DNA from 3 places in the Paenibacillus sp. JCM 9796 genome. Region 3 is predicted to be linked to each of the others. Evidence: riboswitches for the same ligand, from Rfam matches in the RefSeq annotation. Region 3 holds a riboswitch; each other region holds the start of a gene.
The links. A riboswitch is a leader RNA that binds a small molecule or an ion and turns the genes downstream of it on or off. The one in region 3 is predicted to bind cyclic di-AMP.
Positions count from the first base shown of each region.

Region 1: it holds a riboswitch for cyclic di-AMP, as region 3 does, so the genes downstream of both, ACZ439_RS12090 (3D domain-containing protein) here and ACZ439_RS10265 (stalk domain-containing protein) in region 3, are expected to answer to the same signal.
Region 2: it holds a riboswitch for cyclic di-AMP, as region 3 does, so the genes downstream of both, ACZ439_RS18765 (TrkH family potassium uptake protein) here and ACZ439_RS10265 (stalk domain-containing protein) in region 3, are expected to answer to the same signal.

Region 1 is NZ_AP043723.1:2,509,562-2,516,552, reverse strand. It holds gene ACZ439_RS12100 (HD domain-containing protein) at 1-476, shown strand, start outside; gene ACZ439_RS12095 (TatD family hydrolase) at 508-1,275, shown strand; cyclic di-AMP (ydaO/yuaA leader) riboswitch at 1,511-1,689, shown strand; gene ACZ439_RS12090 (3D domain-containing protein) at 2,016-3,107, shown strand; gene rnmV (ribonuclease M5) at 3,222-3,776, shown strand; gene rsmA (16S rRNA (adenine(1518)-N(6)/adenine(1519)-N(6))-dimethyltransferase RsmA) at 3,773-4,702, shown strand; gene yabG (sporulation peptidase YabG) at 4,773-5,636, shown strand; gene veg (biofilm formation stimulator Veg) at 5,835-6,107, shown strand; partial or broken gene ACZ439_RS12065 (small, acid-soluble spore protein, alpha/beta type) at 6,328-6,504, shown strand; gene ispE (4-(cytidine 5'-diphospho)-2-C-methyl-D-erythritol kinase) at 6,849-6,991, shown strand, end outside.
Region 2 is NZ_AP043723.1:3,866,052-3,873,042, reverse strand. It holds gene ACZ439_RS18780 (LysR family transcriptional regulator) at 1-170, shown strand, start outside; gene ACZ439_RS18775 (cation:proton antiporter) at 181-1,401, opposite strand; gene ACZ439_RS18770 (potassium channel family protein) at 1,455-2,120, opposite strand; gene ACZ439_RS18765 (TrkH family potassium uptake protein) at 2,134-3,486, opposite strand; cyclic di-AMP (ydaO/yuaA leader) riboswitch at 3,557-3,707, opposite strand; gene ACZ439_RS18760 (CPBP family intramembrane glutamic endopeptidase) at 3,945-5,576, shown strand; gene uvrC (excinuclease ABC subunit UvrC) at 5,533-6,991, opposite strand, start outside.
Region 3 is NZ_AP043723.1:2,147,717-2,154,707, forward strand. It holds gene ACZ439_RS10260 (DUF6483 family protein) at 1-681, opposite strand, end outside; cyclic di-AMP (ydaO/yuaA leader) riboswitch at 872-1,030, shown strand; gene ACZ439_RS10265 (stalk domain-containing protein) at 1,032-1,868, shown strand; gene ACZ439_RS10270 (polysaccharide deacetylase family protein) at 1,998-2,693, shown strand; gene ACZ439_RS10275 (AAA family ATPase) at 2,837-3,601, shown strand; gene ACZ439_RS10280 (hypothetical protein) at 3,643-3,840, opposite strand; gene ACZ439_RS10285 (3'-5' exonuclease) at 3,948-4,703, opposite strand; rRNA gene rrf (5S ribosomal RNA) at 4,813-4,929, opposite strand; rRNA gene ACZ439_RS10295 (23S ribosomal RNA) at 5,050-6,991, opposite strand, start outside.

The sequences.
Region 1 (6,991 bases), 360 kb from region 3:
TGTTCGGCAATCGGCTGACCACGGAAGAATACCATTTGCTGGATGAAGCGTTGATGCAAACGGTGCTGATGCAATGGACGATGGAAGAGGATGCGGTGTTGGCTGATTTGTGCTCACGCTTCTTGCAGCGGCGTTTATTCAAATATGTAACGCTGGAAATTATGGACGTCGGCATGCTGGAACGGCTTCGTGAAAAAATGGGCAATCTAGGATTAGATCCCTCCTATTACCTGGAAGTCGATTTCCCGTCCGATCAATCCTATGATGTGTACCGGCCGGGCGAACAGGATGAGAAACTGCCGATTTTATTGCTCGATGCGCACGACACGTTGACGGAAATCTCGCGAAAATCCGAAATCGTGCGTTCGATCAGCGGGATCCAGAACGGAAAATACCACCTGTATTACCCGCAGGAACTCGTATTGAAACATCTTCCAGCTTTGGATAAAGAAATTCGGAAGCTGCTAAGATCTTAAACGACATATAGAAGATGAAGGAGAAAACGTTATGCTAATCGACACACATGCACACCTGAATGCGCCGCAATTCGATGAAGACCGACACGAGGTGATTGCGCGCGCAAGAGACAACGGAATAAGTCGAATCGTGAATATTGGATTTAATCGGGAGACGATTCCAAGCTCCTTGGCGCTGGCTGAGCAGTACGATTTCATCTACTCGACGGTGGGCTGGCATCCGACGGAAGCCAAAGATATGAGGGAAGAAGATCTCGCCTGGATCGAATCGTTGTGTCGTCACGAGAAAGTGGTTGCCATCGGCGAAATCGGGCTTGATTACCATTGGGATACGTCGCCGAAAGACGTACAGAATCGGGTATTCCGCGAACAAATTCGTCTGGCCCGCAGGGTCGGCCTGCCGATTGCGATCCATAACCGCGATGCGCATCAAGACGTCGTACAAACGCTGCGCGAGGAGAAAGCGGCGGAGGTCGGCGGCGTGATGCATTGTTACTCCGGCAGCTGGGAGACGGCCAAAATGTGTCTCGATATGAATTTTTACATTTCTTTCGGCGGCCCAGTAACTTTCAAAAATGCCAAGCAACCGAAAGAGGTACTCGAGAAGGTGCCGATGGACCGGCTTTTGATTGAAACCGATGCGCCTTATTTAACTCCGCATCCATATCGGGGCAAGCGAAACGAGTCCGCTTACGTCCGTCTTGTCGCCGAAACGGCGGCCGAAATCAAGGGCATTTCGATCGAGCAATTAGCCGAAGCGACGACTCGAAATGCGATGGAACTTTTTCGTTTAAAGTGAGTGTGTTGGGCTCTGGGAAACGCTTGCATAAACGCTGTTACTTATAGCGAATCGAGAAAAATAAAGAAAACAGCTAAATCGGTTCGTGCGAATGAGAGATAGATGTATTTTATTCATGTAATGAGTATATTTAAACGAAAATGGGTAAAAACCGTTCTTTTTTTATACGTTTGTATACTTTACAACCAAACCCCTCGCGTCGTACACTCAATAATAACTTCATACGATTACCAGAATTCCAACATCGCTGAGTTTCCGAAAGGAAAACGGGGGAACCACATCGCGGCGGTCCATTCATGATTGCCAAGGTGTTTTTTAGGGGTGAATCTCTGGGGCGGGCAACTGTCCCGGGGTAGGGCGACTCTCAAGTCCGAATCCGTCAGCTAACCTCGTAAGCGTCTAGAGAGAGGTAACGCATTGTCGTGTGCTTTTATTTTCATTTGGACAAAATGAGAAAAGTCACGGGAAGGTTCCTCTTCTCCGCTGACTTTTTTTGTGTTTCCCGTAAAAGGGATTCGTGTCCAAGCTGGCTACTCTTTACACCCGAGGGGGGTGAATACGGCAGGCAAGTGGATACTCTGATGTCAGCAGCACAAACGTTGGTAATGGCAATCAAACAATTTACCATAGTCGCGTCAGAATCTTATCATGCATAACACTCGAATGGCGAGGCTTTAAGGAGGACCGAACAAGTGGGCGCTGAAACACCAGGGCAAACCCATGTAAGACGATCATCCAGCATGACCTTCGCGTTGCGATGGACGCATGAAAACTTGCGTATGATTTCGATTATCGCTCTCATTTCATTCGCTATGACTTTCATGTTCTTGATGATGTTGCACGGTACGGCCATTAAGCGCGTATCGATCGTTGTAGACGGACAGGAACGCACGTTCCAAACCCGGGAAGAGGTACTGCAACGAGTACTGGATGAGCAAGGAATCGCAGTAAGCGAGAACGACCGTATTTCCCATGCGCTGGATGCAAAGGTGAAATCGGGCGACCGCATTGCGATCACGCATACGACGCCGGTGCAATTAACCGCCGACGGCGAGACGAAGACAGTTTACACGGTTGGCAAGACGGTAGAGGCCGCTCTGCAGGATTTGAACGTCCCTGTGGGCGAGCTCGATAAAGTCATTCCGGCTAAGGAAACGGAAGTAAGCCCTCATGCGGAACTGAAGGTTGTCCGCGTGACGAAAGAAACAGCAGATGTGCAAGAACCGATCGCATTCGATACAGTAACCAAGAGCGAGCCCCAATTGTTAAAGGGCAAAGAGCAAGTATTGCAGGAAGGTCAGAAGGGCCTCCTTGTGAAGAAGCTGGAGAAAGTGTATGAAGACGGCGTGCTTGTGTCGGAGCAGGTCGTGGATCAGCAAGTACAAACCGAGAGCAAACAACGCATTGTGGCCGTCGGGACGAAAAATCCGGTTGTCGTTCTGTCCTCTTCATCGCCGAACGTCGAGGAGTTGACCAAGAACGGCGTCAAATTCGGCTACAAGCAAGTAATCAAAAACGTTACGCTAACCGCTTATTCGGCGGGGGTGTCATCCACCGGCAAGGATGAAAGTCATCCGCAATACGGCGTAACTTCTTCGGGCGCGAAGGTAACGGAAGGTCGCACGATTGCAGTCGATCCTAAAGTGATCCCGATCGGCTGGTGGGTCTATATCGAGGGCGTCGGCTTCCGCCGAGCCGAAGATACAGGCAGCGCTGTGAAAGGGAACAAGATCGACGTCTTTTTCGAGAACGGTGACTATGCAACTCGTTTCGGTACGAAGCGCGGTTATACGGTATACATTATCGGTCCCAAAAAACCGTCGGCGGATTAGGCGCTTGCAATTCGGAAAGACTACATTCATTATATATAGATCGGCAGATAAGAAGAGGTGCTCGTGAGGCGTCCCTCTTCTTTTTCTCTTGTTCACGAAGGAAGGTACGTGCACATGATTAAAGAAATTATCGTAGTGGAAGGTAAGGACGATACGGTAGCCATTAAGCGAGCGGTAGAAGCGGAAACCATCGAAACGGGCGGTTCGGCGATCAATGCGGACGTTATTCGACGCATTAAGCTTGCGCAAGAACGGCGGGGCGTAATCGTATTCACGGATCCCGATCATGCCGGGGAGCGTATTCGCAAAATTATTACGAAGGAAGTACCCGGCGCGAAGCATGCCTTCCTGACGCAGGAGGCGGCGACAAGCAAGGGCGATATCGGCGTCGAGAACGCATCGGTCGAAGCGATTCGCACGGCACTGGCCAACGTGAGGACCGACGGTCGAAACGAAGAGTCGGCTATCACATGGGACGATCTGATGGAGGCCGGGCTGATCGTGCATCCTCGTGCGGCCGCCCGGAGACTTGCGATGGGCAATCGTCTCGGAATCGGTTATTGCAACGGGAAGCAATTTTATAACCGCTGCCGCATGTTTCAAATTTCCCGGGAGGAGTTTGAAGCGGCCCGTCGGGAATTGAATGAAAAAGAGGGTGCCACGTCATGAGTCGAAACGGAAATGAACCGGGTTACGGACAAGCGTCCGAGGATATCGCTTCGCCGAAGCGAACCAAGGAACTGATGCAGAAGTACGGCTTTGTGCTCAAGAAAAGCCTCGGACAAAATTTTCTGATCGATCAGAATGTGCTTCACAACATTGTCTCTGCCGCTGAGCTTGACGAGACGAAGGGCGCGCTCGAAATTGGTCCGGGCATCGGGGCATTGACCCAGCAGCTCGCTAAACGTGCGGGCAAAGTCGTAGCCGTCGAGATCGACCAGCGGCTGCTGCCGATGCTGGAGGAGACGCTGGCGCCTTATCCGCAGGCCGAAGTGGTGCACGGGGACGTACTCAAGGTGGACCTGCAGGCGTTGTTCAAGGATAAGTTTCAAGACGTATCGAAAGTAAGCGTTGTCGCTAACCTGCCTTACTATGTGACGACCCCGATCCTGATGAAGCTGCTGGAAGAGCGGCTGCCGCTCGAGAACATTGTCGTCATGATCCAGAAGGAAGTGGCCGAGCGAATGGCGGCAAAGCCCGGAGGCAAGGAATACGGCTCGCTCAGCATCGCCGTACAGTATTATTGCGAACCGGAAGTGGTCGCGATCGTGCCGCAAACGGTGTTCATTCCGCAGCCGAACGTGGACTCGGCGGTCATCAAGCTCAAGGTGCGAGAGAAGCCGGCGGTGGAAGTCGAAGACGAGGCGTTCTTCTTTGACGTCATGCAGGCCAGCTTCGTGCAGCGCCGCAAGACGATTTACAACAACTTGGCGGCCAAATATTTCGATAAAGAATCGAAGCCCGATCTGGAACGTCTGCTGCTGGGTGCGGGAATCGCACCCTCGAGGCGCGGCGAGACGCTGTCGATCGAAGAGTATGCAAAGTTGTCGCACCGCTTAGCCGATTACTTGAAGACGGCAAGAACCGCCAAATAACGATCCTGGGCGAAACGTCTGCACCAAATGCCTAGAACCGCCATACGATAGACGGGGAGGCGATGCAGCCATGAAGCAGGGAGACCTGGTCACTCGGAAGTCGTATGGTGGTGATATCGTTTTTAAAATTCAAGAAATCCGGCAACAGCTGGCGGTTCTTCGGGGAGTGGAGCTTAGGCTTTTGGCCGATGCACCCCTTGTCGATCTGGAAGTGATGCCGCAGCTCGATCCTTACCTCGATAAAGCAATTACACGTCCGAAATGGATGGACACGATGCCGCGCAACGGATTGGCGGCGGCGACGACAGGGCCGCCCGGCTGGCCGGCGGGGGAGCCGGCCAAACATCCCGTTTACTTCGAAATGCCAGGCAAAGTATTGCATTTGGACGGCGATCCGAATTATTTGCGCAAGTGCATGAACTTATACGGTGAATTGCGGGTTCCCGCCGAAGGGTATTACGTAGCCGAGGCGAATATGGCCGATGCGGTGTATCGGCTGCTTCCGCTGGTACGCCCCGACATTGTGGTCATAACGGGGCACGACGGCTTTGTAAAGCATCGGCCGGCAGGCGATATTACCAAGCTTAGCAGTTACAAGAATTCGCATAACTTCGTAAATGCGGTTCAAGCCGCCAGGCAGTTCGAGAAAAGTCTCGATGCCTTAACGATCGTCGCAGGCGCTTGCCAATCGCACTTTGAAGCGCTGCTGCAGGCGGGAGCGAACTTTGCCAGCTCGCCGGCCCGCGTCTTGATCCATGCGCTTGATCCATTGTGCATTGCGGTGAAAGTAGCTTATACGCCGATCAAAGAAACCGTAAACATAGTCGATGTCATCGGGTTGACGCACAGCGGTCTCGAAGGGATCGGGGGCATCGAATCGCTGGGAAGCTACCGAAGAGGCGTGCCGAAAATTCAATATGCCACTCCGAAATAAGCGCCGAAATGGTGCTTTTTCTTTTTTATTCGACAATTTGGTGAACGAATACGGAAGCGCCTAGCGTAAAACCGCATAAAATCAGGGAAAATAATCGTTGACAACTAATCAAAGACGCTGATATAATATTTCGCTTAAATTGACATACTACCTATGTTGCGTTATAATAATCTAGAAGGAAAGAGGTGGTAGCAGTCAATGGCTAAAAATGCGCTATTGGAGATCAAACGTTGTTTGGAACCTCATGTCGGACAGAAGATAATGCTTAGAGCGAATGGTGGCCGCCGCAAGACGGTTGAACGCTCCGGAGTCTTGGAGGAAACCTACCCTTCCGTTTTCATTGTGAAGCTGGATCAAGAACAGCAAACCTTCAAGCGAGTTTCTTACAGTTATGCGGACATACTGACGGAATCTGTCGAAGTCACAGTATGTAACGACGACGGAGAAGTACGGATTACAATACAGCAATAAGGTTACATAAGGAACGGTTGATCGTTAGGTGGTCAGTCGTTTTTCTTTAGTAGCCCTATCCATGTGAATCGCTGTGTGCTGCGGACTCGGCGCTTATTCGTCCTTTCGCTTTTTAAGACGTTCGGATGAGATGTAAAGTTGCATTCGTATGAATTTGCTGCGGCGGGCGCATACTAACCTCATAACTCGAACATTCATCCTTTGAAGGAGGGTTTCGGATATGGGGCGTAGAAGCCGCAGAGGCGTGATGTCGGAACAATTTAAATATGAGCTGGCCAAAGATTTAGGGTTCTATGAAACGGTGCAGCGGGAAGGTTGGGGCGGAATTCGCACGAAGGATGCCGGCAATATGGTGAAGCGGGCCATTCAGATCGCGGAGCAAACGCTTGCCCGGCAGACGCAGGTGCAAGCGCAGGCGGTTCAGACGCCATATCGTCCTGCTATGCAGCAGCCCGTGCCGCCTCCGGTCTCGTTCGGACCGTCCGGCTTTGCAGCTGGCGTTTCTTCATATCCGGTGCAGAATGTGCCGTATTACGCGGCTTCGCACGGCACTCCGGCGAACGCCTCTTCCTATTCGCCATATACAGGACAATAACGAACGGTCGAAACATGAAGCTAAAGCGCGAAACCCGGGCTTTAGCTTTTTTTTGTCTCCTTTTTGGTATAGTATTAGGTTAAATGACATAAATGGCATTCGGCCTCATGGCAGGAAAAGTCAGACAGGTGTAAAGAAGGTGTGTTATGAAAGTGTTCGAGAAAGCGCCGGCAAAAATCAATTTGTCCCTGGATGTGTTGTACAAGCGGGCCGACGGGTTTCATGAAGTCGAAATGGTCATGACGATGGTGGATTTGGCCGATCGTATCGAGATGCAGGAGCTTCCACG
Region 2 (6,991 bases), 1.7 Mb from region 3:
CGGAATCGTACCTGCGCCATCCGCTGGTCGGCAACAATGAGCTGACCGTTCGTTTCGTCCCCGAGCTGGAGCAAACGAAAAGAACGACTTCGCTCCTATATACGGAGGAAGCCGCTCTCGAAGCGCCGATCCGGCGGTTTATCGACCTGGCGGTGAAGCATTACCGTTGACCCTCCAGGCTCACTTCTCCTCGAGCCCCAGCTTGCGCGCGGCATAAGCCGTCGTGCTCGCCTGGAGCAGGATCGTGAGCAGCACCGCCAGGAACGTAACGGACGAGATGATGTCCGCATGCGCGATGCCCATCCCGGCTACCATACCCGACAGCGCGGCGGGAATGACGCCCGTCTCCCGCACCCAGAACATAAATACAATCTCGTTCCGCTCCCACTTGGCCTTCCGGTCCGGAAGCGCGGAGGCCAGCACGGTAAGCGGCCTTGCGATCAGCATGAATACCGCAATGACACCGAGGCTCGGCCACAAGTGTTCGAAGATAATGCCGAAGTTTACCTGGCTTCCGAGCAGAATGAAAATAAGCATGCGCATCAGCACCGTCATATTTTCGGTAAAGTGGCCCATTTCCTGCAGCTTGTCGTCCATGTGGAGCTTGAACAAATCGCTGTTCCCCCAAATCAGTCCGGCCGTGAACGTCGCCATAAATCCGCTCACATGCAGCGCGTCGCCCAGCCAGTAGGCCCCAAGCGCGGTAACGACGAGGGCGATCGTGGTGTAATCGCGCAGCCATCCGAGCCTCAGGTGCGCCGTGATGAACGCCAGCCCGAACCCGACGCCGATGCCGACCGCGATGCCGCCGAGCGCCGTTTGCAGAAACTCGAGCACGCTTGAGGAAAGCGATATCGCCTGTCCGCCCGTAATCGCGCCGAGCACCGAGAAGGTGAGGATCGAGCCGGTTGCGTCGTTGAAGGCGGATTCGCTTTCCACCGTTTCCCGTACTTTGCTCCGGATCTTCACTTGCTTGAAGACGGGGATCAGCGTCGCCGGGTCGGTCGACGAAATAATCGCCCCAAGCAGCACCGCATACATGAACGGGATCCCCAGCAGGTAATGGGCGGCGAAAGCGACGACCGCGCACGTAATCAGCACGCCCGGCACGCTTAGCAAGGTAAGGGTGACCCATACCTGGCGAAGGCCCGACAGCCGGATGTTGCGCCCCCCGTCGAATAAGATGAGCGCGGAACCGACGGTTAAGATGAATTGATTCGTGAACGTGCTGCTCGGCTCGTGAATCAGGTGCAGCCCTTGACCGACGATCATGCCTGCGGCCAAAAAGAGAGCGACGTCCGGCAGTTTCAGCCAATTCGCCGCTTTTCCGAAAATCATGCCCAGAAATAAGACGGAAACGATTAAAAAGATGACATGCTCGATAAGTACGGCATTCTCCAACTCTCCGCGGCTCCTTCCTATATAAACATAACGGTCGATCGTCTAACAAAGCCTTAACGAACCAAAGTGTTCTCGAAATGCTCGATCTGTTCGTTCGTGCCAATGATGACCATGACGTCCTTCTCGTCTACGGTATCGGTAGCCGTCGGCGCGATGATCACGTCGCCATGCTTCTTATTGATAGCGACGACGCTGCAGCCATAACGAGCCCGGGTATCAAGCTCCTTCAACGACAGACCGTCCAAACACTTCGGAACGGCCAGCTCGGCGATCGTGTACTCCTTCGACAGCTCGATATAATCGAGCAGATTCGGGGAAACCAGCTGATGCGCGACGCGAATGCCCATATCCCGTTCCGGGAAAATGACCCGGTCGACGCCGATCTTATGCAGCACCTTCCCGTGCAGCTCGGACAACGCCTTGGCCACAACCATCTTCACCCCGATATCCTTCAAGAGGATCGTCGTCAGGATGCTGGCTTGAATATCGTTGCCGATCGCTACGATCACGCAATCAAAATTCCGGATCCCAAGCGAACGAATGACATCTTCGTCCGTCGAATCCGCAACGACGACGTGCGTGAGCTCTTCGCTCATTTCTTCTACCGCTTCCTCGTCCATATCGATCCCCATTACTTCATAACCGAGCTGTATGAGCTCCTTTGCCAGACTCGAGCCGAAACGGCCGAGTCCGATTACCGCGTACTGACTGCGTTTCATCGAATGCCTCTCCCTATCCAATCGTAATTTTCCCTTCCGGGTATCTGAACAGCTCTTTCTCTGCCTTCGGACCGAGCGCATACGCGAGCGTCAACGGACCGAGCCGGCCGATAAACATCGTAAGGGCGATCATCAACTTGCCGAACGTGGTCAAATCGGGCGTGAGCCCCATCGACAGTCCGACCGTGCCGAAAGCCGACGTCGCTTCGAACAAAATCATCAGGAAATTGTGATCTTCCGTCGTGGACAGCAGCATGGTGACGAGGATGACCCAGAACAAGGCGATCATGGTTAACGTAATCGCTTTAAGAATCCGGTCTTTGCCGAGCCGGTTATGGAACAGCACGATATCCTCTTTCCCCCGGATCATCGCGATAATCGCCCCGATCAGCGTCGTGAACGTCGTCGTCTTGATCCCGCCACCCGTCGATCCCGGGGACGCCCCGATGAACATGAGAACAATAATGAAAAACTGCGTCGCCTGCCTCATGCCCGCGATGTCGATGCTGTTCGCGCCGGCCGTTCGAGGGGAGACCGATTGAAAGAACGAAGCCAGTATTTTACCGTTCCAGTTAAGCGTGGCAAGCGTCTTCGGATTCGTAAATTCAAAGATGAAGATGACGATGGCGCCGACCAGGATCAGAATGCCGCTCGCGCTCAACACGACCTTGGAATGGAGCGACAGCCGGCGGCGCTGCTTGTACTCCATCAAGTCGGACAGGACGACAAACCCGATCCCTCCTAATATAATCAACGCCATGGAGACGATATTGATCACATAATCGTCCGCGTAAGCCGTAATGCTGGAGAACTGGCCGGTAATCGGACCGAACAGATCGAACCCGGCGTTGTTAAAGAACGAGATCGCATGAAACACCCCATACCCCAGCGCACGCACCGGACCTAAATCGAACGACCACCGGATGGCGAAGATGACAGCCGCTGTGAACTCGATCGTCAACGAGTACACCAGAACTTTACGGATTAAGCGCACGATGCCTTCCATGCTGCCCTGATTCATCGCTTCTTGAAGAATGAGCCGTTCTTTCAGCGAAAGCCGCTTATTCAAGGCGAAGGCGAACAGGGTGGCCATGGTCATGAACCCGAGACCGCCGACCTGAATCAACGAAATAATGACAATCTTGCCGAATAAAGACCAATGAGTGCCTGTATCGACTACGGCCAGACCGGTCACACAGGTCGCCGAGGTCGCCGTGAACAACGCGTCCAGGAAAGGCGTCGGCACCCCGGACGCCGCTGACACCGGGAGCGTTAACAAGCCGGCGCCCGCCAGTATGATCAAGGCGAACCCGATGACCAAAATTTGCGGCGGGGTAAGCTCGATTTTTTTCGATTTGGATTTCATCCTGAACCTGCACCTTCTCAACTTTTTATGAACAACAAAAAAAAGACACGGGAAACCCAGTGCCATCCAAGGTTCCTGTAACACAAGCCTACGAGGTTAGCTGACGGATTCGGGTATACAGGCCCCCTATCCATGCGGCCCGTTACCCGGCCCTGCACGGAATTCACCCCTATGATTCATGGTTCCCCCGTTTTCTTGAAGAAATTCGGCTTCTTATTCAATTGATATGAATTATAAGGTTCTTTGGAACGAAGTACAAAGCTCTATTTGGCGGAAAAGGAAGGATTTTCGGAACATTACGATACATGACAGCGCTCTCAAACGGTGAAGTCTTCTCCTTGCTTGTTTTTTCCGGCGGTTTCTCGTGATATCATGAGATTACCCTATTAGCATGGATGGCCATAACGGAGAATACGATTAAGATAAGCTGTTACGATTTACCGGATAAGGAGTGTGTCATGCCCAACAAAGGTTCTCGTCCCCCCTTATGGCTGGCGGTCATCGGTCTTCTGCTGTACTTCGGGCTATCTTATCTCGCCCCGCTGATTCAGGACCACAACGATCTTGACGGGGAAGCACAGGCGGCGCCTGCCATTAGTAAAGCGGAAGCGGCCGACCTCGCGATCGCCTTCGCCGATCACAAATTCGGGCTCTCGCCCGGCCGCACGGCGGATACGTTGTTTCAATCGAACACGGTTCGCAGCGGGTACATCCAGAAGGAAGGCTTGGAGGAAGAGTATCGAAAGCGGTTCGAGAAGCGTTATCCAATCGATTATTACGAAGTGGAAATCCGCGATGGGCAAGCCACCTATTACATCGGGGTCAACTTCAACAACCGTCAGGTGATCAGCTATAGCGCTTCGAAAGCGCCGACGGCCAAAACCGAAGCGCGGCCGGCGGCGGAAACGGATGCGTCCTCGATCGCCGTAAGCGCCGTCCGCGATATGGGCTTCGATCCGGCTGCGTTCACACTGGCTGGCAGCGCTGCGGACAAACGCCCGCCCGGCGAATTCGTATTCGTCAGCAAGACGGAGCGGATCGGCGAAGCCCCGCTGGAGCTGCACGTGCAGACGGCGAACGGGCAAGCGGTGTCGTTCCGCCCGGCATTCCCGCCGCCGGAAAGCTTCACGCTCTGGCAGCAGATGCAGGACGAGCGGTCCGCTCTGATGACGCGGATCAGCTTGTTCGCATCGCTGCTGATGGCGCTCGCCGCCTTGATCCTCGTCGTACGGCAGCGCAAACAGATCGACTTCGCGCGCGGCGCGCTGCTGTCGATCGTGTTCCTGGCGATCTATGTGAGCAATAACTACAATCTGATGCCCGCCTTCCGTACGATGCACGGCAGCGGTCCTTCGGGGCCGGATGCGGTGTTGTACTTGTGGATCAGCAACATCTATGTGGCGCTGATGGCGTTGTCCTCTTACTTCGCCCTGGTTGCCGGAAGCCGGCTGACGCTTGACCGGGGCGAGCGCCCGTGGGCCGTATGGCGTGATGCGGACTTTGGCGGGCAAGTGAAGCAGGCGATGAGCAGCGGATATGTGATCGCCCTGTTCATTCTCGGCATCCAGCAGGCGTTGTTCTTCGCCGCCACCGAGCTGTTCGACGTCTGGGCCGTGAACGACCCGACCGATTCGGTGTACAATATGCTGCACCCCGAATGGTTTCCGCTGCTGGCCTGGTCTGCAGCCATCTCCGAGGAAGCCGTCTACCGGGTGCTCGGCGTGTCGCTTATGCTAAAGCTGACACGCCGTCCTTTCGTGGCGGTGCTTGTGCCTAGCGTCATCTGGGCGATGAGTCACACCCAGTACCCGGTATACCCGGTGTACACCCGGCTTGTAGAGGTGTCGGTCATCGGCATCGTGTTCGGTTACGCGTACTTGCGGTACGGCTTCCTGACCGCCCTGTTCGCCCACGCGGCGATGGACAGCATCCTGATGGGCTTCTCGCTGATGTACAGCGGCGACGACAGGCAAGCCGCCGTCGGCCTCGCGTACTTCTTCGCGCCGGCTGTCGTCGGTTGGCTGCTGCACAGGCTGCACGGGCGCTTCAGGCCTCGATCCCCGTCGAATCCGCCGCTGCGCCATCCGTAATCGGGTCGGCGCTATCGCTTGCGCCGGGCCCGGCTTCGGCTCCTTCGGCGGGGCGGTTCAAGGAAGCGAGAATGTGCTGCGCCAGCTTTTCCCCGATACCGAGAGGCTTGAAGTCTTCGACTTGAGCCTCTTTTATTTTTTTCAACGAGCCGAAGTGCTTCAAGAGCGCCTTGCGCCGCTTCTCGCCGATGCCCGTGATCGAATCGAGCGTCGATACGGTCATCGACTTGGCGCGCGTCTCGCGGTGGAACGTGATGGCGAAGCGATGCACCTCGTCCTGGATGCGCTGCAGCAAATAAAATTCCTGACTGTCGCGCGGCAATGGCACCACTTCGGGCGGATCGCCCATTAACAGCTGGGCCGTCTTGTGCTTGGCGTCTTTGACCAGACCGCATACCGGCAAATGCAAACCGAGCTCGTTCTCGAGCACGTCCACTGCAGCCGCCAGATGGCCCCTGCCGCCGTCGATGACGATCAGGTCGGGCATCTTCAGTCCTTCCTTCAACACACGCTCGTAGCGGCGTCTGACGACCTCACGCATCGTCTCGTAATCGTCCGGTCCCTGCACCGTCTTGATTTTGTACTTGCGGTATTCCTTGCGGTCCGGCTTGCCGTCCGTGAACACGACCATCGCCGACACCGGGTCGCTTCCCTGGATGTTCGAGTTGTCGAACGCTTCGATGCGATGGATCGTGCCCGTACCGAGGTATTGGCCCAAATTTTCAACGGCCTTGATCGTCCGCTCGGCATCCCGTTCGATCAGCTTAAACTTCTCTTCAAGCGCCACGCGCGCGTTGTCGCTCGCCATCTCAACCATGTTCTTCTTCAAGCCGCGGCGGGGCATATGCACCCGCACCTTCAGCCAGCTTTCGAGCGCATCCTTGACGTCGGATTTCGTCTCGGCCGCGGCCGTCTCCTCCGGCACAGGCGTTCCCTGCTCCGCGCCTGCGCCCGCCGCAGGCGTCTCCACAGCGGCCGGACGTTCCTCCGCCGGATTCGGCGGCAGGAAAATTTCCTTCGGCAGCGCCGGGTTATCGCTGTAATACTGGGTCACGAACGAGGTGAAATCGTCATACGCTTCGCCATAGTAAGGGAACATCGTCGCATGCCGCTCGATAAGCTTCCCTTGGCGCATATATAGAATCTGGACACACATCCACCCTTTGTCGACGGCAAAGCCGAATACGTCGCGGTCCATCTTATCGTTCGTCGTAATCTTCTGCTTCTCCATGACGGCGTCGATGTGCACAATTTGATCCCGCAGCTCCTTGGCCCGTTCGAAGTTCAGCTCCTCGGCCGCTTCCTGCATTTTGCGCTTCAGGTCCTCCTTGATCTCGTCGTGGCCGCCGTTCAAAAAGCGCGCGATCTCCCCGACCATCTTATCGTACGTCTCCTGCTCGACCTCGAACTCACAG
Region 3 (6,991 bases):
TCCTGATTTGAATTTCGCAAGCTCCGCCATGCCCTGCCGTACTTCTTCCCGCGATAACCCTCCGTCTTCCAGCTGCAATGTCGAATCCGTCAGCCAGCGCTCGTACATCTCCATGCCGATGTCCAGTACGCGTGAAAGCCCCTCGTTCCATGCATCCCCCTTCACTTCATCGATCCAGTGAAAAAGCGCATCTTCCGCCTTAGCAAGCCGTCCTGTCTCATCATAATAAGGAACAAGCAGTTCGAGCTGGGAGGCCTCCATGCCCGATCGACCGATCAATTCCAACGAAGTCTCGATCCTTCGCTCCGTTTCCTCGCGCAAGTCCGCACTTTCCTCCATCTTACGAATCGTCAGCAGCAGCTCAAGCCATTTAAGCGCCTCGGCCTTCCCGACCTGTATCTGCCCTTCCTGCTGCAGTACCTTGACACGGGCCAACAGCAGGTCTGAGGCTGCGAGCGCCTTCCCGATATCCGGATGTCCGCCAGGCGAGAGGAGCACCAGCAAATCTTTCACCGACAACGCCTGCAGCAGCTTGGAATCCAAACCGACGAGCTGCCTTAACGCATGGTTCAACAATTCCATACGCTCGTGGAACGATAACGCCTGTTTATGTAAAACTTTCATGACTACCCGAGCCGTCTGCTCGATGAGCTTCATTATAATATAATCGCGCTGATACATGTCTGATGCCTCCGTTTCTGTACAGATCGTCCTGCCCCCAAGTCTAGAGCGCAGATTGCAGGAACAGGTTTTTATTGTACCACCGATCCTGTTTCCGGACATCGATTCAGGCCGAAATTCATCGCGATTTACAATTCCAGGAAGTGACTGGATGAATTTATGCATTGAACCATTACGGCAACCTATGGTAAGTTTTTAAAAGCCGAATCGAACAGTTCATTTTCTGAACGTACGGGGGACGCATCACATGGGGTGAATAATTGAGTTCCGCGATTGCCGCGGGCCAGCTTAGGGAAAATCCTCTTCCCGAACCCGACAACTAACCTCGGAGGCTGACAGGAGGGATACAATTGAATAAGAAATTCAAAAGCATGCTTCTTGCATGCAGCTTGATGTTGCCTGCGTTTTTGTCCGCAGCGCTGCCGGCACACGCCGCTCCGTTAAATCTGCCCACTGATATCAAGGTGCAGATCAACGACTCGCTGGTGCACTTCCCGGATGCCCAGCCGCTTCTGGACGGCAACTCGAAGCTTCATGTTCCTGCGCGGACAATCGCCGAAAAACTCGGCTATAAACTGACTTGGCAGCAGGAAGGCTCGCAAATTCACGTTGCGATCAGCAGCGGCGATACGACCTTATCGGTCACAACCGGGGAACAAGTCATCAGCGTTAATAACCAAACCGCTTCAATCGAACATCCGGTGAAAATGGTGAACGGCCGCGTCTATGTCCCGTTCCGTCTGCTTGCCGAAACGTTCGGCAAGACCACCCAATGGGATGCGAACAACCGGATCGCCATTCTCGGTACGGACGGCAAATACCACGCTCCGGCATGGTATCGTCCCAAGACGATCGCCAAAAATTATGTGAAAGTCATTGAAGCGAAGGCTACTGCCTATACCGCTGCTCCAAGCGAGAACGGTGGGTATGGCTCGCTGGATTATATGGGTAACACGCTGAAGCTCGGTACCATCGCTGTCGATCCGAACATCATTCCCCTCGGTTCCAAAGTGTATATCGAAGGATATAACTATGCAGGGCTCCCAACCGGCGGAATGTACGCAACGGCCACCGATGTCGGCGGTGCGATTAAAGGGAACAAAATCGACATCTTCGTTCCTGAAAGCCCGAGTCAAGCATCGCGGTTCGGCATTCAACAAGTGAAAGTGTACGTTCTCGGTTCTTAAGCAACCGTAAGCCCCCCACAACAGCAGCCTTTCGAGGCTGCTGTTTTTATTTGCCTGCCTTTGTTCGTGGATAGCACACTGCGTTTAGCCCGAAACTACAAGTAAATATCCCGGCGGAGGTGGTGTGACATGTTCAGGAAGGTTATGCTGCTGATGTTCTGCTTGCTGCTCTGTTGCACGACGGCGAGCGCCGCGGCGCCCGGCAGCGATGAAGTCGTCTGGAACGTGCAAACCGATCAGAAGCTGATCGCATTAACGTTCGATGACGGCCCCAATCCGGTTTATACGCCGCAGATTCTCGATATTCTTCGAGACTATCAGGCCAAGGGTACGTTCTTCGTACTCGGCAAACGGGTGCAGTTGTTTCCCGCCATCGCCATTCGCGAAGTGAACGAAGGACATGAAATTGCCAATCATACGTTCGACCATCATTATTTGAAAAATTATCCTCCCGAGCGGTTGATTCAGGAAATTCGCCAAACGCAGGAGGTCATCTTTGATATTACGGAACAGATGCCGAACGTGTTTCGTCCTCCCGGAGGTTTTTATAACGACACGCTGCTCCATTCGATGAAAGAAGATAAGCTGACCGTCGTGATGTGGTCCTGGTATATGGATACGAAGGATTGGCGCAAGCCCGGCGTCGACAAAATCGTTCAGCAGGTGCTCGGGAACGTGCACAACGGCGACATCGTGTTGTTTCACGATTTGGAGGGGGATTGCACGCAAACGGTTGAAGCCTTGAAGCGGATTCTGCCGGAGCTTAAATCACGAGGCTATCAATTCGTAACCGTGTCCGATCTTATCGCGAAGACGCGGAAATAAATAAAGCCGGCCCACTGGTGCGTGAGGCCGGCTTTGCAATAGCTTTGGCATGTTACTTATTTTTAGTTTTCCATTATTACATAATTTATGATATTATAAATGAAGAAAAGCGTACATACGTTCCTGTCTGGAGTTGATACATGATGGCGACCGCCACCAAGGACCCGTATATCCGCAGCATCGAACTGCTTCGGGATAAAGTGCCTTCCTTCACCCGTTATCCGTTCCACCTTTCCGCTCTGCGTGATTTCTCCGGGTTAAAGCTTCACCCCAAAGTTACTTATATCATCGGAGAGAACGGAACCGGCAAATCGACGCTGCTGGAGGCGATTGCTATTGCCTGGGGTTTTAATCCCGAAGGCGGCACATTAAATTTTGCGTTTTCGACGCGTGATTCCCATTCGGAGCTTTATCGTTACATCCGCTTGGTTCGGGGCGTGACTAAACCGAGAGACGGATTCTTTTTTCGAGCTGAAACTTATTACAATTTGGCGACGAATATCGACCAATTGGATAGCGAATTTTCGTACGGAAGACGCATCATCGACTCCTATGGCGGCAAGTCGCTTCATGAGCAGTCGCACGGAGAGTCATTCTTCTCCGCATTCGTCCATCGTTTCGGAGGCAACGGTCTCTACATCTTGGATGAGCCTGAAGCCGCACTGTCGCCGTTGAAGCAAATGTCGATGCTTGCACGTATCCACACCCTCGTTGAGCAGAACTCCCAGTTCATCATCTCGACGCACTCGCCGATTCTGATGAGTTACCCGGACGCCGTTCATTATCAATTAACCCCGGACGGTTTACAAAAGACGACTTTGGAAGAAACCGAGCACTACTTGATCACGAAGCAATTTATGACGAATCGGGAACGCATGCTCCGTACTTTATTTGAAGACGAGGAGTAAAAAAACAGGCGCACGTACTCCGCCTGTTTGCTATTGCTGCGCTAGATCGGTTTGCCGTTCTTCTTATTATCGTAGCGGTGACTGCGATTATCCAAGGGTCCCGGGCTGCCGCCGACCGGCGGTTGGATTTGAACCGGTTCTTCCGTCGTCCGGGTACGATGCAAATTTGTCGCCGCCGCGGCATGCGTTCCTAGTTCCGCCAGCTCATTATTCGAATTGTTTCCTTGAATCGGACTCATAGCTGAATGCCTCCTCTAGTTGAGTGTTATGCCATAGATGTAATCAGGGTTTAGTATGCCGCACAGCGGCACGGTTTCATCCGTCCGGCATCATTAAAAAACCCCCATCATAAAGTGGGGGCGGAGGACCGCAGCTTGGATCTTGTTTTACGTCCATAGGTTTGTTTATAAAATTTTGAAAACAACGTTTCGACCATTTCAATTTCCGATTCAGACAGATTCATGATGTCAAAATAATCTTGAGTTTCCTTATCGGAAGCAAACTCTTGCCATGTTAAGAAGCTATTATTTTGAACGGCTTGATTTAAGGCCGAGCTGATTTTCTTTTTGATGCCGCCTGTGCATAGCTTAAAATGGTCGGGCTTATAATACCGTTCTGACTTCACAATGTCCGGATTTATTTTTAGAAGCTCGCAGGCGTTCAATGCATCGTCGAGGGCCGAATGATGCTGCCCGACGAAAGGAATCTCTTTAGCTGCCAGCACTTGCTGTAATCCGCCATCAAAAAATCGGGACATATCGATCAAGCGTGTTAACCAATCCGAAGAGATCGCATGAATCTTACAGTCGACAAACAGACTGAAAAAGTCCGTACTTCCCCACGCTACGATTTTATAATCGACTCCACAGAAATCAATAAATTTGGCGATGACTTCCGGAAAAGGCGGGCTGGTGGTCAACACGTCCTTATCGATTTTGCAAAAATTCAAGGCGAATTGATTGATGGGGTACTTGGGATTGATATAACTTTGAAACGTATCGACGATCTGTAAATGTTCATTTAATTTAACTGCGCCAATTTCCAAGATCTCCATCGGATGGATAGCATAATGTTTTCTACCGTTAAACTCAAGATCGATCACAATGTACGGCAAGGTTTCACCCCATTTAGTTGTGCTGTGGGTTATTGTTTGTTTTTTTGAAGAAAAAAAGACCAGATCGACAACATGTCGAATCCTGGTCTTTTACGATGCTTGGCGACGTTCTACTCTCCCAGGACCCTGCGGTCCAAGTACCATCGACGCTGGAAGGCTTAACGTTCGTGTTCGGGATGGGTACGCGTGGTTCCCTTCCGCCATCATCACCAAACGGATGTTGATGCTTCTTGCGAAACATCAGATCTTGCCATTCAAGGCGGCTTGCACCTTGAAAACTGGATACGAAACTCAGCATGCTGAATGCTTTGACTTCACTAAAGTGAAAGTCTTTTTGGATAAGCCCTCGACCGATTAGTATTCGTCAGCTCCACACGTTGCCGCGCTTCCACCCCGAACCTATCAACCTCGTCGTCTACAAGGGGTCTTACTAATTGGGAAATCTCATCTTGAGGGGGGCTTCACGCTTAGATGCTTTCAGCGCTTATCCCGTCCGTACTTGGCTATCCAGCCGTGCTCCTGGCGGAACAACTGGTACACCAGCGGTACGTCCATCCCGGTCCTCTCGTACTAAGGACAGCTCCTCTCAAATTTCCTGCGCCCACGACAGATAGGGACCGAACTGTCTCACGACGTTCTGAACCCAGCTCGCGTACCGCTTTAATGGGCGAACAGCCCAACCCTTGGGACCTACTTCAGCCCCAGGATGCGATGAGCCGACATCGAGGTGCCAAACCTCCCCGTCGATGTGGACTCTTGGGGGAGATAAGCCTGTTATCCCCAGGGTAGCTTTTATCCGTTGAGCGATGGCCCTTCCATGCGGTACCACCGGATCACTAAGCCCGACTTTCGTCCCTGCTCGACCTGTTTGTCTCGCAGTCAAGCTCCCTTATGCCTTTGCACTCTTCGAATGATTTCCAACCATTCTGAGGGAACCTTGGGGCGCCTCCGTTACTCTTTAGGAGGCGACCGCCCCAGTCAAACTGCCCACCTGACACTGTCCCCGTACCGGTTCACGGTACCAGGTTAGAACTCCGATACGATCAGGGTGGTATCCCAACGGCGCCTCCACCCACGCTGGCGCGCAGGCTTCCCAGGCTCCCACCTATCCTGTACAGATCGTACCAAAGTCCAATATCAAGCTGCAGTAAAGCTCCATGGGGTCTTTCCGTCTTGTCGCGGGTAACCTGCATCTTCACAGGTATTAAAATTTCACCGGATCTCTCGTCGAGACAGCGCCCAAGTCGTTACGCCATTCGTGCGGGTCAGAATTTACCTGACAAGGAATTTCGCTACCTTAGGACCGTTATAGTTACGGCCGCCGTTTACTGGGGCTTCGGTTCACAGCTTCGGGTTGCCCCTAACCGCTCCCCTTAACCTTCCAGCACCGGGCAGGCGTCAGCCCGTATACTTCGCCTTGCGGCTTCGCACAGACCTGTGTTTTTGCTAAACAGTCGCTTGGGCCTTTTCACTGCGGCCCCCTCGGGCTATTCACCCTACCGAGGCACCCCTTCTCCCGAAGTTACGGGGTCATTTTGCCGAGTTCCTTAACGAGAGTTCTTCCGAGCGCCTTAGCATGCTCTGCTCGCCTACCTGTGTCGGTTTGCGGTACGGGCACCTTCTCCCTGGCTAGAGGCTTTTCTTGGCAGCCTGAACTCATGACCTTCGGTACTTAAATTTCCCTCCCCATCACAGCCCAGCCTTACGGTGTGCGGATTTGCCTACACACCAGCCTCACTGCTTGGACGAGCATCCATCAGCTCGCGTCACTATCCTTCTGCGTCACCCCATCGCTCATAACGGTTCACGGTGGTACAGGAATTTCAACCTGTTGTCCTTCGACTACGCCTTTCGGCCTCGCCTTAGGTCCCGACTTACCCTGAGCGGACGAACCTTCCTCAGGAACCCTTAGGCTTACGGCGGATCAGATTCTCACTGATCTTTTCGTTACTCATACCGGCATTCTCACTTGTATGCAGTCCACCAGTCCTCACGATCCAGCTTCTACCCGCATACAACGCTCCCCTACTGCCCGCATCGTGTTCACTCCAGCTTCGAAGCAGGATGTTTAGCCCCTGGAGACATTTAGCCAGATTCTTTCATCAACTTTAGTCGTTGAATCTGGCGAATGTCCCGTGGCCAAACATGACCTCAAAGACGCAGTGAACACGATGCTGACTCATAGCTTCGGTGGTGTGTTTAGCCCCGTTACATTTTCGGCGCAGAGTCACTCGACCAGTGAGCTATTACGCACTCTTTCAATGGTGGCTGCTTCT